2 regions of the Sedimentibacter sp. MB31-C6 genome follow, and region 2 is predicted to be linked to the other one. Evidence: riboswitches for the same ligand, from Rfam matches in the RefSeq annotation. Region 2 holds a riboswitch; the other holds the start of a gene.
What was found. Region 2 has a riboswitch for thiamine pyrophosphate ahead of thiT (energy-coupled thiamine transporter ThiT). Riboswitches for the same ligand answer to the same signal wherever they lie in the genome.

Region 1 (8,419 bases), 1.4 Mb from region 2:
TAGCGTAGAAAAAGCTAAGAAAGACAAGGAATCGGCGTAATCTTATGAATGTACAATTAGACGAATATAACCAAAAAAGAAATTTTGGAAGGACTTTAGAGCCTGTAGGTAAGATAAAAGATTCGGAGGAATTTTTAAGATTTGTTGTTCAGCATCATTTAGCTAGTAGAGATCACTTTGATTTTCGACTGGAATGGAAAGGTGTTCTTTTAAGCTGGGCGGTACCCAAAGGCCCCTCTTATAATAGTTATGATAAAAGGTTGGCTGTTCAAGTAGAGGACCACCCTTTAGAATACAGAAATTTTGAAGGTACTATACCAAAAGGGCAATATGGTGGAGGGGTAGTTATGCTCTGGGATGAGGGTTTTTGGGAACCTCATTGTAATGTGGAAGAAGGTATCAGTGATGGAATGCTAAAGTTTGGCCTAAAAGGAAGACGGTTAAAGGGTAGATGGGCTTTAATTCGATTAAAAATTAAAGCTGGTGAAACTAAGAATAATTGGCTTCTATTAAAGGAAAAAGATGAGCATGTAAAAAATGATGACGGAATATCCCAATTTATTACTAGTATAAGGACCGGACGAACTATGATTGAAATTGAAAAAGACGAAGATGAAAAAATTACTAAAAATCCCTTTAACAATGTTGAGGTTCAGTTAGCTAAATTAGTTAAGTCGGTTCCCAAGGAAGAGGACTGGCTCTATGAATTGAAATATGATGGCTACAGAATTGTGTCATTTGTGGAAGAGAACAGTGCAAGGTTAATAACTAGAAACGGAAATGATTATACAAAGCATTTTTATGATATTGCTTCAGCTCTCATTGACTTGGCCAAAGGAAGGGCTATGGTTCTAGATGGGGAAATAGTTATCACTGATGAAGACGGTAAAACGGATTTTCAGGCATTACAGAACTATTTTAAAAGTAAAAAAGTAAAAAATCTTACATATATTATATTTGATCTTCTTGCGTTAAATGGAGTGGATTTACGAAACCATCCTTTAATTGCTAGAAAAGAAAAGTTAGAATATTTGATGAGAGATGCTCCAAAAAATTTATACTACAGCCGTTATGTCAATGGATACGGAAATGAAAGTTTTACTGCAGCCTGTGAAGCAAGCATGGAAGGTATAGTAGGAAAAAAAGCTAATTCAATTTATAGTGGAACAAGGAATGGCGATTGGATAAAGCTTAAATGCGACAAAAGGCAGGAATTTGTTATCGGAGGTTATTCGCTTTCTGATAAAAGAACTAAGGGGGTAAGTTCACTTCTCCTTGGTGTGTATGAGGGAGATAAATTAGTATATGCAGGACGTGCAGGAACTGGTATTAGCGAATCTGACATGAAAATACTTGAAGATAAATTTGAGAACTTAAAAAAAACTGAATCTCCTTTTGTACTTATTCCTAAATCTAAATCCAACGAAAACATTACATGGCTTGAGCCTAAAATAGTTGCTGAAATTAAGTTTGCCGAATGGACTAAGGAAAATTTATTAAGGCAAGCAAGCTTTAAAGGTTTACGTATTGATAAGAATCCTAAAGAAATAAAAAGAGAAAAAGCTGTGGGTAAGATAGAGCTTCAATCAACTATACAAGAAGTTAAAAAACCTGTTAAAATTAATTCAAAGGACCTTGTTATTGAAGGGGTGAAAATATCAAGTCCTAATAAGATAATATTTAATGACCTTGAGATTACGAAAGAAGATGTAATTCGTTATTATTCAAAGGTTTCAGAACGAATGCTTCCCTATGTGGGTCATAGGGTATTAAGTATTGTTCGTTGTCCTAAAGGCGTGTCACAGAATTGCTTTTATAAAAAACATCCAGGTTTAGGCAGCAAAGGTATAATTACAATACCTCTTATTAACAGTAATAAAGAGGCAGAAGATTACTTTTATATTGAGAATATATTAGGTCTTATATCTGAAGCACAAATGGGTACACTGGAGTTTCATACTTGGGGAAGCCGTGTTGATCAGCTTGAAAGACCAGATATGATGGTATTTGACTTGGATCCAGATGAAGGAATGGATTTAAGCAGGGTACGTAAAGGCGTAGAGGATATAAAGAGTATTCTTGATGAACTTTCACTTAATTCATACCTTAAGACTAGTGGTGGCAAAGGGTATCATATAGTTGTACCATTAAAACCGTCGGTCACTTGGAAAAAATTTCATGACTTTGCAAAGCAAGTTGCAGAAGTAATGGAGCATAAGTGGCCAGAGCGATATACAAGTAATGTTAGAAAATCTAAGCGTACAAACAAAATATTCATCGACTGGATTCGGAATGCCAGAGGAGCTACTAGTATTGCTCCCTATTCTCTAAGAGCTAGAAAAGGAGCCAAAGTAACAATGCCCATTAGATGGGATGAGCTTAATAAAGTTGCCCCTGACGGTATCAATATGAATGATGCGCTTTTAAGGATTAGTGGTCCAGATCCTTGGGAGGATTTTTTCAAAAATAATCAGATGCTTAAGTAACAACTTATCTATATATTTAATAGTTAGGAACATTGCTGTATGGAAATCGTCTAAAATATTAAAGGGAGGTTTTTTGCATGAAAAGTAAAATTAGATTACTAATATGTTTATTGCTCATATCAACAATGATTTTAACAGGATGCTTAAATGTTTCTAATGATTTAATGAAGGGAATTGTATCCAACAATGAAGATAGGATACCAGAGCAAATGGAAGAAAAATTAAACCAAGCTATTTTGAATTTTACTTGGAACTTCTTTAAAGAAAGCTCCAACAATGAAGGTAATATAATGATTTCTGCACCATCTATTTATTTTGCATTAGCTATGACATTAAATGGAGCTAATGGTGATACTAAAGAGCAAATGCTAGATGCTTTAAAAGTAGAAGACATTACAATTGAAGAATTAAATTTAGGATTAAGTGACTGGATGGTTTCATTAATGTCAGATAATAGAATTGCTGAGCTTTCAATTGATAATTCAATTTGGTATAGAGAAGGTTTTAAAGCAAATAAAAAATTTTTGCAAACCAATGCGGATTATTATTCTGCATATGTAAAAAGTTTAGATTTTAGTGATAGGAATGCATCTGATGAGATTAATAATTGGGTTAAAGAAGCAACGAATGATACTATTGATAAAATAGTTGGAGAAATAGATGAGAACACAATGATGTATCTAATTAACGCTATTTATTTTAAAGGAGACTGGAAAGAACAATTTGCAAACAGTAAAACATTCAAGAAGACTTTTAATGCACCAACTGGTAAAGTTGAAACAGATTTCATGAATAGAAGAGGGAATATAGATTGTGTAGAAAGCAATGGCATAACTGGAGTTGTATTGCCATACTTAGATGAACAGTTTGCTTTTGTTGGATTATTGCCAAAAGAAGATCAAACTCCTAAAGAAATGATAAACAGTCTGTCAGCTTTAGATTTTATAAAATTGATAAACAGCAAAAAAATAAAAAATATAGAACTATCATTACCAAAATTTGAAAGCAGCTATGAAGACAGTTTGGTAAATGAGTTGGTTAATTTAGGAATGGAAATTCCTTTTGATTATAGTAATGCAGATTTTTCTCTGATGAAAGAAGATTTAACAAAAGATTTATTTATCAGTGAAGTAAAACATAAAACATTTATAAAGGTTGATGAAAAAGGAACTGAAGCATCTGCGGTAACATCAGTAGAAATGGAAACTACATCAATGCCTGCAGAACTTTCAAAGGTTGTCTTTGATAGGCCATTTTTATATGGAATAGTAGATGTTACAACAGGAATACCACTATTCATAGGTATAATGGAAAATCCAAATAAGTAGTAAAAATATCTATTTCTTTCTTATAATACTAAAGTGAGTCTACATATTAGTTGGAAATATTACTTTGGAAATAGATTAAATTTGACAAAATACTACTTTACAATACATATTACTTGACACAAAAAAGAATCAATGATATATTAAATTAACAGAACTAAATAATTCGGGAGCTTTTAAAGGCTGAGAGGAAACTGTAAGTTTCGACCGTACCTGATTTGGATAATGCCAACGTAGGGAAACTGTTTATGAAAGTGAATGGGATATACCACATTGTTGGTATATCCCATTTTTATTAGAAAGGATAGAAATATGGAAAGTTACAAAACATCAACATTTAGCAATGGTTTATTGTGGTTTGGTGCATCAGTATCCATTGCGGAAATTTTTACAGGAACATTATTTTCATCTCTTGGTTTTGCAAAAGGGTTTATTGCTATACTAGTTGGCCACATTATAGGGTGTGTTCTTCTGTTTTTTGCTGGAATGATAGGTGCTAAAAGTGGAAAATCTTCAATGGAATCAGTTGGATTATCATTTGGGAATCGAGGAAGAAATTTTTTTGCACTGCTTAATGTTCTACAGCTTATGGGATGGACTTCAGTAATGATAATACAAGGTGCAAGAGCAATGAGTATTATGCTAAACACAACTATTGATACGCATACTAATTTGTTGTTATGCAGTATAATTGGAGCAGTAATTCTTGCATGGGTGATTATTGGTCCTAAAAATTTGGAGAAGGTTAATGTTGTTGCCGTGGGAGGATTGTTTATTTTAACAATTTTATTAGGTTTCACAGTTTTTAAAGGAGGTCCATTAACACATATTAATGGGCAATTGAGTTTAGGTGCAGCAATAGAACTGTCTATAGCAATGCCTCTTTCTTGGTTACCTTTGATCTCGGATTATACCAAGGATGCAAAGCATCCATTAATCGCAACAAAAGTAAGTGTAATTACATATTTTTTTGGAAGTGTATTTATGTATACTATCGGTTTAGGAGCAGCGATTTTTACTGGTGAAAGTGATATTGCTATTATCATGTATAAGGCAGGATTTGGAATTCTTGGAGTACTAATAATACTGTTTTCAACAGTTACAACCACTTTTTTAGATGTTTATTCTGCAGGAGTAAGTTTAAAAACAATTAACAATAAACTATCTGAAAAATACATGTCTATACTGGTGTGTATTGTTGGCACTGTAACTGCAATTTTATTGCCTGTGGAACAATTTGAAAACTTCTTATTGTTAATAGGCTCAGTGTTTTCTCCTATGATTGCAGTGTTGATTGCAGATTACTATATTCTAAAAAAAGATAATCTGAAAAAGTCCGTGAATAAGAAAAACTTTATTATTTGGCTTATAGGATTTGCCATATATAGAATGTTGTTAAACATGGATATTATTATTGGAAGTACAGTTCCAGTAATAGTTATTACATTAATTTTATGTGTGATAATAAATAAAATAAAGTCACCAAGTTTCAACGTATAATTTTCTGAACAAAACAATTTTACAGTAACAAGATGAAATGTTTTATGTTAAAGGCATAAAAAGGGGTACACCACCGAGGGTGTAATCTTCTTTTCGTGCCTTTTTCTATAATCCTATCTAATAAAAATAACAAAAAAGGAGATAAAATGATAAAAAGTAAAAGTATTATTTTAAAAAAAAAAATTTTTACAGCATTGCTGGCATGTATGGGTTATGTACTAAATACTTTTGTATGGATTCCTGGAATGGCACCTTTTCAACATTTTATAAATGTAATAGCTGCTGTATTTCTGGGACCAGCTTGGAGTTTTGTATGTGCACTGATAATTGGAATATTGAGAATGATACTAAATGGACGACCTATATTGGCGGTTATCGGAGCTATAGTGGGAGCTTACTTTTCAGGCCTACTGTACAAAAGATTTCAAAAATTATATTGGGCAGTATTAGGAGAGGTAATAGGTACTGGAATAATTAGTGCTATTATTTCGTATCCATTTATGAGATTATTTTATGGATTACCGAAAAGTTCGATTTTTACTTATATTCCATTATTTCTTCCATCATCTTTCATGGGAGCAATGCTTGGATTGTTGCTTATAAAAACATTAAAGAAAATAAAGATGTTTGATAGTATAAAGTCGTTGGTAAACGAACTTGACATGAATAATAAACAGTGATATATTTAGATAAACTAAATATTGGGAGCTTATGAATAGGCTGAGAGGAAACTGTAAGTTTCGACCGTACCTGATTTGGATAATGCCAACGGAGGGAACTGTTTATGAAAGTGAATGGGATATACCACATGTTGGTAAATCCCATTTTTAGTTTAAATCTAATAAGCAGGAGATTTAATATGTTTTCAGAAGTTTTAAAAAATGTTAAAAACAACACACCTTTGGTTCACAATATTACAAATTATGTTACAGTTAACGATTGTGCAAATATATTGTTAGCTTGCGGAGGTTCTCCCATCATGGCTGATGATATAGAAGAAGTTGAAGAAATTACATCAATATGCAATGCATTGGTTATTAACATAGGAACATTAAATTCAAGGACTGTTGAGTCTATGATTAAGGCTGGGAAAAAAGCAAATGAGCTAAGTATTCCCGTTATACTTGATCCAGTGGGAGCAGGTGCATCTAAGCTTAGAACAGAAACCACCTTTAAGCTATTAGAAGAAGTGAAATTTACTGTTATAAGAGGTAATATGTCAGAAATAAAAACAGTAGGAAAGGCTAACATAAATAAAACAAGAGGTGTGGATGCAAATGAAGATGACTCATTAAACGAAGACAATATAGAAGGAGCAGTAAAATATATTAAATCTTTAGCGAAAAAACTTTCTGTAATCGTAGCTGTTACTGGTGCCATAGATATTGTTACAGATGGTTCAAAAACATATTTGATTAGAAACGGACATCCTTTGATGAGTAAAATATCCGGAACAGGATGTATGCTTTCTTCTATAGTTGGTGCTTATTGCGGAGCCAACAAGAGCAATTTTTTAGAAGCCACAGCAGCTGCAGTATGTTCCATGGGACTATGTGGTGAACTTGCTTATGAAAAAATGAAAAAGAATGACGATGGAACATCTTTATTAAAGGCTCATTTAATAGATTATATTAGTAAACTAGATGTTCAAATACTGAAAGAAGGTGCAAAACTTGAAATTAAATAATAAATCATTAGTTCTATATGCAATTACAGATAGGACATGGTTAAATGGTAAGACACTTCCTGAAATAGTGGAAGAGGCAATATTAGGAGGAGTAACGTTCATTCAATTAAGAGAAAAAAACTTATGTTTAGAAGAATTTTTAAAAACAGCCAAAGAAGTGAAGAAAGTAACTGACAAATATAATATTCCATTTGTCATAAATGACAATGTAGATATAGCAGTTTTAGTTAATGCAGACGGTGTGCATATAGGACAAAGTGATGAAGAAATTATAACAGCAAGGCAAAAATTAGGTTATGACAAAATAATTGGCCTTTCAGCGAAAACAGTGGCAGAGGCGGTTAAGGCTGAACAAAACGGAGCGGATTACATTGGTGTTGGAGCAGTTTTTAATACATCAACAAAACTTGATGCTGATAGTGTTTCAATTGAAACACTGAGGAACATATGTAAATCAGTTAATGTACCTGTTGTTGCAATTGGAGGAATAACAAAAGATAATGTACTTGAACTAACAGGTACAGATATATCTGGTATATCTGTGATATCAGCAATCTTTGCACAGGACAATATTAGAAATGCTGCATCTGAACTTATAAAATTAACAAAGAAAATAATAGAATGAAGGTGAAAAAATGAAAAAGGTATTAACAATAGCCGGATCTGACTCAAGTGGCGGAGCAGGTATCCAAGCAGATTTAAAAACTATGAATAGTCACAAAGTTTACGGTATGAGTGTTATAACAGCATTGACTGCTCAAAATACAACCGGAGTATATGGTGTATTTGAATCTTCGCCAGAATTTGTATCAAAGCAAATGGATACGATTTTTACTGATATATATCCTGATGCAGTTAAAATAGGTATGGTTTCAAATAAAGAAATAATATCAGTTATCGCCGATAAGCTTATTCAATACAAAGCAAAAAAAATAGTTCTTGATCCGGTAATGGTAGCTACAAGTGGAAGTAAACTTTGCAAGGATGATTCAATTGAAATGCTTATAAACAAATTAATACCTCTGGCGACTGTAATAACGCCAAATATTCAAGAAGCTCAGGTGCTATGTGGTTTTGAAATTCAGAGCAAGGAAGACATGCAGAGAGCTGCAGTTAAAATATCAGAAAGTTATTCAGGTTATATTCTTATTAAAGGAGGGCATTTAACTTTCAGCAGTGATGATTTGTTATATTGTAATGGAAAGTTTATGTGGTACGAACAAACAAGAATAGAAAGTCAAAACACTCATGGAACAGGATGTACACTTTCATCAGCAATTGCTTGTAACTTGGCTGAGGGTTATGATATTAAGACAAGTATACAAAATTCAAAAGAGTATATTACAGGTGCTTTAAAAGCAGGATTAAATATAGGAAAGGGAAGAGGACCTTTAAATCATTGTTGGAATCTTTAGTTGTGT
Region 2 (8,419 bases):
TCCGTATTTTTTAAAATATGAAGCATATGAAGTTTAACACCCCAAATATCTAATTTAGAAATATATTTTACAGATGAAAGTATATGTTTTTTAGATTCATTGGGTAGTCCGATAATTAAATGTGTTACAATTTTAATTTTTCTTTTTTTTAAAAGGTGCACTGCCTTATCAAATTGCTTTAATTTATAGCCTCTTCTTAGAAAATTTGCTGTATCATCATTAATAGTTTGAAGCCCTAATTCTATCCATAAGAATGTTTTTGAATTCAATTCTTCTAGGAAGTCTGCAATTTCTTCATTTATGCAATCTGGTCGTGTAGCAATAGCTAAACCTCGAATACTTGGATTGTTAAGTGCTTCATTAAATTTTATCCTCAAGTTTTCAACAGTATCATATGTATTAGTGTAACTTTGAAAATAAGCTATATAAGTATTACTTTTCCATTTTCTCGACATAATTAATTTTTGTTCTTCTATTTGCTCTGATATAGATTTATTTCTATCTGAATTAAAATCTCCAGAACCTTTTTCACTGCAAAAAATACAGCCTTCTCTACCTATAGTACCATCTCTATTTGGGCATGTAAAATTTCCATCTAATGACAGTTTTATAGCCTTTTCTCCAAATATTTTTTTTAATTCATAATCTAAAGTATGATATCTTTTATCATTCCACATCGTTATCTCCGTTAATATAAGTTAAAGTTATGCACAGCTAAAAAAATAAATAATTTAAGTTATACACAAATTTATAGCTTTTTTAGGCAGTTGTCAACAGCTTTATCCACAATTGTTGATTTTATTATTTTTTTTGCAGATAATTGATATTTAATATAGGCATCTATAGAAGTTTTAATAAGTGCAGCAACGGGAGTTGCCAGTAATAATCCCATAGGACCGAATAAACCACCACCTAGTATTAAAGATATAATTACTATAACTGGTTTAATTGAAAGTTTATTACTCATTATTTTAGGGCCAATTATAAGTCCATCTATTTCTTGTACTATAAGTATCATTATTAATATTAAAAAACCTTTATGATGATTATATAAAGAATTAATTAGGACAATTGGTATAGCACCTATAAATGAACCGAAGTAAGGAATTATATTTGTTGTTCCAATTATTATACCATCAATTATAGGATAGGGGGTCTTAATAATATATTTTGAGCCAATGAATATCATTACACCAGTTATAGAAGAGTCTATTAATTTTGCTACAATAAAATTAGAAATATTATTATATAAACTATATCCATATTTTATTATTTCCTTAGCATTTTTTCTTTCAAAAATGCTGTAACATAAATTAGATATCCATTTTTCTAAGTTTTCTTTATCTATCAGTATATATATTGAAATAATAGTTGCAAGAAGTAAATTACCAACAGCTATAATAACATTTATAACCTTGTCTATAGCAAAGTTTAAAAATGCAGATAACACAGATGAAAATCTTTGAGAAAAGTCATATAAATATTTTAAAAGTAAATTATATAACGTATCAGTACCTTCTAAAAAAGCATATTCTTCACTTAAGTTTAGAAGAAAGTTATTAGCAACATAAAATAATTTAGGTATATCTTTTAATAGTTGAGATATACTATCAACTATGCTAGGTGTAATAATAACTATAACTAATGAAATAACACCAAAGAATATTGTGTAAGTTAACAGTACAGCGAAGCACCTGCTTTGAATACCAATATTATTTTGTAAAAAAACTAATATAGGATTTAGTATAGTTGCTAAAAATAATCCTAAAAAAATAGGTATACAAACAGAAAGTATAGTTGATAAACCATCCTCTAAATAAATGAATCTAAAAATTAATATATATAATATAAAAATAGGGATTAAAATTATTAAATTTCTTCTTCTCATTATATCACCAACTGAATTTCTACTTATTCAATTTTATTAAATAAAAATAAATATATGAATAAATCAAAGGAATAAGGAAATAACTATAGTAGATAATACTTTTTCAATCTTCTTCCAAAACACATATACCCCATAATTAAATTATGGGGTGATTCTTTTGTCAAGAATATCTATTTTTACGAAGATTGACTCAATATGATATCTATTATATAATATTAATAAATATTGATAGGAAGGAAGTAGTCTGATAAATGGAAAAGAAATTATTGGGAAATACAGGAATGAAAGTGTCTGTTATTGGTTTTGGAGGAATACCAATTCAAAGAGTTAATCAAGATGAAGCTACAAAAATCATTTTAGAATGTAAAAATAAAGGAATTAATTTTATAGATACTGCAAGAGGATATACAATAAGTGAAGGATATATTGGAAATGCTTTGAAGGTTGTGGGTAGAGAAAACTTTTATATAGCAACTAAAGCTATGAGTTATACCTATGAATCAATGAAGCAATCTATAGAAGAAAGTTTAAAAACAATGAATATAGATTATATAGATTTATATCAAGTTCACAATGTAAGCAAAAAAGAGCAATTAGATTCTATATTGTCAGAAAATGGTGCACTAAAGGCTTTAATTGAAGCGAAAGAAGAAGGTTTAATAAAGCATATCGGTATTACAGGCCATATTAGAGAGATACTATTAGAAGCAATAGAAAATGATGAATTTGAAACAATTCAATTCCCATTTAATCCAGTTGAATCTCAAGGAGAAGAGTTGTTTATTAAAGCACTTAATAAAGGAATGGGAACAATTGCAATGAAGCCAATAGCAGGAGGTGCGTTTGGTAAACCTGATCTTTCTTTGAAATATATAATAAATAGTGATTTAATAACTGTTGCAATACCTGGGATGGATTCAGTAGAACAGGTATCAAAAAATGCTTCAATAGGAGAAAAAATATCACCTTTAACTGAAGAAGAAAAGAAAGAAATTAAAAAAGAAATAGAGGATCTTGGTAATGAATTCTGCCGAAGATGTGGTTATTGTAAGCCATGTCCAGAAGGAATTGACATACCAAATGTATTTATTTTTGAAGGATATGTTACAAGATACAATTTAGAAGAATACGGTAAAAGCAGATATGAAACATTACCTGTTAAAGCAGATGCTTGTGTACGTTGCCGTAAATGTGAAAAAAAATGTCCGTATAATTTGCCTATAGTAGAAAAATTAAAACATGCTGTAAAAACATTTGAAAATTTATAATAATTTAGTAGTAATATTTACTAAATTACAAAAAATAATAAAAAATACTTTACAAGAAAGTTATAATGTTATAAACTTATGAAAGATTTTGTAATTTATATTTGTATGATGAGTTTTACGTATGAGGAGTATATTTAATGGTAGATATTGAAATAGCTGCTAAATTTCTTGAAAAGGAAAGGCTTTCATTGGTAATAGTTAAGGATGGTAGCATTCTTTTTACAAGCAACGAAAAAGGGATTAAGCCCTTGTATATAGCTCTTGAAGAGCTTAAAAGTGAACTTGAAGGTTCAAGCGTTGCTGATAGGGTAACTGGAAAAGCAGCATCTATGCTTTGTGTTCATGCAAAAATAAAACAGCTAAAAACAAAATTGATTTCTGACAATGCTGTTAACATATTGAAAGATACTAATATAATATATGAGTATGATGAACGTACCCCTTTTATTAAAAATAGAGACAAAACTGGGATGTGTCCGGTAGAAACAATATCACATGAGGTAAATAACATAGATGAGTTGTTAAAAGGAATATCTGAATTCTTAGAAAAAATACAGAAATCGTCAGAACGTTAATAATGAAACTAAAATAATAAAATATTAGAAGAAAAATAACCATGAAGGTTTTAAGGAGTAAGAAACTTTTAGGGTTATTTTTTATTGTTAAGGAGGAAATAAATATGAACAGTAAAATTACAACAAAGGAATTAGTATTAAGTGGATTATTGCTTGCAAGTGGTATAATACTACCAATGATATTTCATATGTTTGGAATGGTGGGTTCAATTGTTTTACCTATGCACATACCTGTTTTAATAGCTGGTTTTTTATTATCACCACAGTTAGCATTATTATTAGGAATTATTACACCGATAATAAGTGGATTATTGACAGGAATGCCTGTTATGTTTCCTATGGCTGTTATAATGGCATTTGAATTGGGTACCTATGGTTTTATATCATCTTTAGCTACAAGAAAATTAAAATTACCTCTAATACCTTCTTTAATAATGGCTATGTTATCAGGAAGGGTTATAGCTGGATTAACGGTTGCTGTGTTAGTACAATTATTTGGTGTAAAATTAAATGCTTTAATGTTTGTCAAGAGCGCTATAATTATAGGATTACCAGGAATTATTATACAGTTAATATTTATTCCTCCGATAATTTATGCAATAAAAGTTTACATGAAAAAAACATCAGCAAATGTTTAAAAGATAATGCCTATGGAGTCATAGGCATTATTTTTAATAAAATCTCTTGCTACCAGTATATTCTTCAACTAATCTTAAACCTTCGCCAAATCTTTGGAAGTGAACTACTTCTCTTTCCCGCAAAAATCTTAACGTGTCTTTTACAAGTGGATCATCTGTTAAAGCAATTAGATTTTCATAGGTTACCCTTGCTTTTTGTTCTGCTGCAAGGTCGTTGTATAAATCTGCTATTGGATCTCCTTTCGCTTGAGTATACTTAGATTCCCAATGTTCACCTTCTGAATCTAATAAGAATGGGCAAGTTTCATGATTAGCATAATATCCACCCATGCCAGCAGCTATTAATTCGTCTTTGCTAGCTCCTTCTATTAACTTTTTAAATAATGTTGCAACCATTTCCATATGACCGAGTTCTTCAGTACCAATATCAGTTAATAGTGCTTTAGTCGCATTTAAAGGCATACTAAACCTTTGAGTTAAATAATTCATACTTGCACTTAATTCTCCATCGGGTCCACCATATTGGTTTAAAACTGCTTTAGCCATATTGACATCTCTATTAGTTACCCTTACAGGGTATTGTAATTTCTTTTCATACATAAACATAACTAATTACCAATCCTTTCTATTCATATCATATCTAGTATCCCATGGCCATGGCCCATCAATATAACGCCAGGAGTCTCCTCTTTCAACACTGTAAAGACATAAAGGTCCATATTGATTTTCGTAGATATCTTTAAGCTGTTTTAACTGCGTGCTGTATTGTTTGTGTCTATATAATGCAACTGGATCATTTGGATGAGTGTCTAGAAAAAGAGCTAGGTCGTTAACTGCAAATTGTAATTGCTGTAAGTTTTGGAGCATAGCTTGTTGTTCACTTAAAACTTGATTTCTATTATTGCAATTCATTTATTACACCTCTCTACTTATATATTGTAAATATGGAGTTACCAATTCTGGATATATCGTTCCATAATAATGAGCTTCTGCTAAATCACTATAATATTTTGGGTTAACCTGGTAAGGAACATATCCATATCCAACCTTTGGGTCCCTAGGCATATAAGGAACTAAAGGATCATAACTTTCTCTTTCATAATATCCATTATTTCTATCATTTCTAAACATTATCATATTCATTCCTTTCTGTTATATTTCACTTTAAAAAAAGCACTTACAAAACTATATAATGTTTATATATATTATTCGATTATATTCAAAAATGTACCTTTAAATATTAAATATATGAGTATGGTGAGTAGTAATGTAATAGAAACTTTTTTAGAAAATTAATTTTTCATGGTTAAATTAATTTGTTTTACAAATAATATAAAAAAATAGTTGGAGGTAATTAAGGTAACAATGGATAATAGTCAAAATACTGTAGAATTTTTATCTGAAATTTATCGTGGTGCAAAAATGGGGGTTCAAACAATAAACAATATACTAACAAAAGTTACAGACAACAATATTTACGATGAGTTAAAATATCAACTTAGAAGTTATGAAGAAATAGCCAATGAGGCTTATTCAGAAATGCTTAGAAGAAATAATGAACCTAAAGACATTTCAACATTAAATAAGTTAAGTGCAAAAATGAGCATTGGTATAAATACATTTATTAATAGTAATCCTTCCCATATAGCCGATATGATGATTAAAGGCAATACAATGGGAGTTACAGGTATTTCTAAAAGCTTAAATGCATATAATAATGCAGATAATGAAATAAAAAACCTTGCAGATAGATTTATAAAGTTGGAGCAGGACAATATAGACAGATTAAAGAAGTTTTTATAAAACACCTTATTTAAATACAATTAAATAATTAAATACATTGAGTTATCCATGATAATATGATATAATTCTTTTGAATTAAATAAGAATATTCGCTAGGGGAGCTTAAAGCTGAGAATTACCCTCATAACTTGATCCGGTTAGTACCGGCGAAAGGAAGACGATCGTAAAAGTAGCAATAGTAAGCCCCCTCCCGCGAAAATAGGGAGGTTTTTTATGTCAGAAGAAGTATTACAATCATTTTTTGAATCTGTCCCAGGACAGATTACAACCGTAGTAGTAATATTTTTATTATTAATATTAATAATGAGAATTAGCGGTAAAAAGAACAATGTATCTATCATGGTTAAAACAGCAATCCTTATAGGACTTACTTTTGTATTAAATCAGATAACATTGTTTAGAATGCCACAAGGAGGATCTATTACAGCATTTGGAATGCTTGCTTTGTTTTTAGTAAGCTACTTATTTGGAGCAAGACAGGGGATTTTAGCAGGCATGGCATATGGCTTACTAGATTTAATTATTAATCCAAGTGTTATTCATCCAATTCAGATATTTATGGATTATCCTCTTGCATTTGGCGCCATAGGTATCGGAGGAATGCTTAGAAGTCAAAGTTTTGGAATAATAAAAGGATATATTTTAGGAGTTATAGGAAGATATATTGTAGTTGTTATATCTGGAATTGTATTTTGGGGAATGTATGCAGCAGAAGGCTTTAATGCAGTATCCTGGTCTTTATTTTATAATATGACTTATATTTTGCCAGAAGCAGCAATTACAGTAATAATTTTATTAGTACCTCAGCTAAGACAGTTGTTTGATAGGTTTAAAATAAACGATTAAAAATGTAGGATATGCATACTGCGGGACGCATATAATTTGCGTCCCCTAAATGTCATCCTGAACGATAATGAAGGATTTTTCTGATAATTCTTTATAAAGATTTATTGCACTATCAATTTTATCTTCATAAAATATACTTTTTGAAACCACCTTAATCATAATTCCTCCTACTTATATGTTTAAATAGTTTAGATTGTTTCTTTTACTTAGGTAATAAATAATATTAATATTATACTATATTTACTATAAATTTTCTAAATATTATTTTTTAAAAGAATCATTATTTTATATAAATGACATATTTCTATAATAAGTAGTTGTACATATTATGGAGGTATTTATGTTATTATCAGCAATGTTATTCTTAGTAGGAATATTTTTTTTAGTAAGGGGTGGTGACATTTTTGTAGATTCATCTGTAAAATTATCAAGGTATTTAGGGCTTTCACAGGTATTAGTAGGAGCTACAATTGTTAGTATGGCAACTACATTGCCAGAATTGATAGTTTCATCTACTGCGGCAATTCATGGAGAAACTACTATGTCAGTAGGTAATGCAATAGGCTCAATAATTTGCAATACTGGATTTGTTTTAGCTATTTCATCAATTTTAGGAAATATAGTTATTAAAGATGAACATTTTAAGCTAAAATCCATAACATTAATTTCTTATATAATAATATTGATAACATGTTCCATAGATGGAATAATAAAAGAATTTGAAGCAATTATTTTATTAGGACTTATGTTGTTTTATTTGTACAATAATGTAAAAAGCATAGCAGATGGTACTAAGATAAAAATGATTAGCAAAAATACTAATAAAAATAGTATAGATATGAGAAAAATAATTATTATTTTCATTTTAGGGCTAATATTAATAATGGTAGGTTCAAATTTAGTTGTACATAATGGTGTAAAAATAGCAGAATACTTAAAAGTTCCTACTGCCGTTATAAGTTTAACCATAATAGCTATGGGAACTTCACTTCCAGAGTTAGTAACTGTGATTACATCTTTATTAAAAGGAAATGAAGAAATAGGACTTGGTAACATAATAGGAGCAAACATATTAAACATATCATTAGTTATAGGTACTTCGGGTATGTTTTCTGATTTAATAATTATACCACAGAATCTTACACTTGATTTACCTGTTTCTTTGTTATTGTGTATTTTATTAGTAGTACCATCATTATTCATAAAACGTGTTTCTAAATTACAAGGATATATATTACTTTCAATTTATATTTCGTATATTACCTATATAGTACAAATAGTTTGAATTAGTTGATATTCCAAGCTACCATATATTTCATATGAATTATTATTTAAAAACATGAAAAAAGTTAAAAAAACTATTGACAAATTTAAAATTGAGGAATATAATTGTATAAAAAT

Region 1: it holds a riboswitch for thiamine pyrophosphate, as region 2 does, so the genes downstream of both, cytX (putative hydroxymethylpyrimidine transporter CytX) here and thiT (energy-coupled thiamine transporter ThiT) in region 2, are expected to answer to the same signal.

What each region holds. Positions count from the first base shown of each region.
Region 1 covers NZ_CP142396.1:49,480-57,898, reverse strand. Annotated here, with positions in the region: gene ku (non-homologous end joining protein Ku) at 1-40, shown strand, start outside; gene ligD (DNA ligase D) at 45-2,486, shown strand; gene U8307_RS00265 (serpin family protein) at 2,564-3,814, shown strand; TPP riboswitch at 3,968-4,069, shown strand; gene cytX (putative hydroxymethylpyrimidine transporter CytX) at 4,124-5,311, shown strand; gene thiW (energy coupling factor transporter S component ThiW) at 5,458-5,991, shown strand; gene thiM (hydroxyethylthiazole kinase) at 6,171-6,998, shown strand; gene thiE (thiamine phosphate synthase) at 6,976-7,623, shown strand; gene thiD (bifunctional hydroxymethylpyrimidine kinase/phosphomethylpyrimidine kinase) at 7,634-8,413, shown strand.
Region 2 covers NZ_CP142396.1:1,473,080-1,481,498, forward strand. Annotated here, with positions in the region: gene U8307_RS07015 (TIGR01212 family radical SAM protein) at 1-677, opposite strand, end outside; gene U8307_RS07020 (AI-2E family transporter) at 749-1,888, opposite strand; gene U8307_RS07025 (aldo/keto reductase) at 2,140-3,156, shown strand; gene U8307_RS07030 (DUF1893 domain-containing protein) at 3,294-3,731, shown strand; gene U8307_RS07035 (ECF transporter S component) at 3,836-4,369, shown strand; gene U8307_RS07040 (manganese catalase family protein) at 4,403-4,975, opposite strand; gene U8307_RS07045 (spore coat protein CotJB) at 4,982-5,281, opposite strand; gene U8307_RS07050 (spore coat associated protein CotJA) at 5,285-5,506, opposite strand; gene U8307_RS07055 (hypothetical protein) at 5,735-6,172, shown strand; TPP riboswitch at 6,257-6,345, shown strand; gene thiT (energy-coupled thiamine transporter ThiT) at 6,386-7,018, shown strand; gene U8307_RS07065 (calcium/sodium antiporter) at 7,359-8,303, shown strand.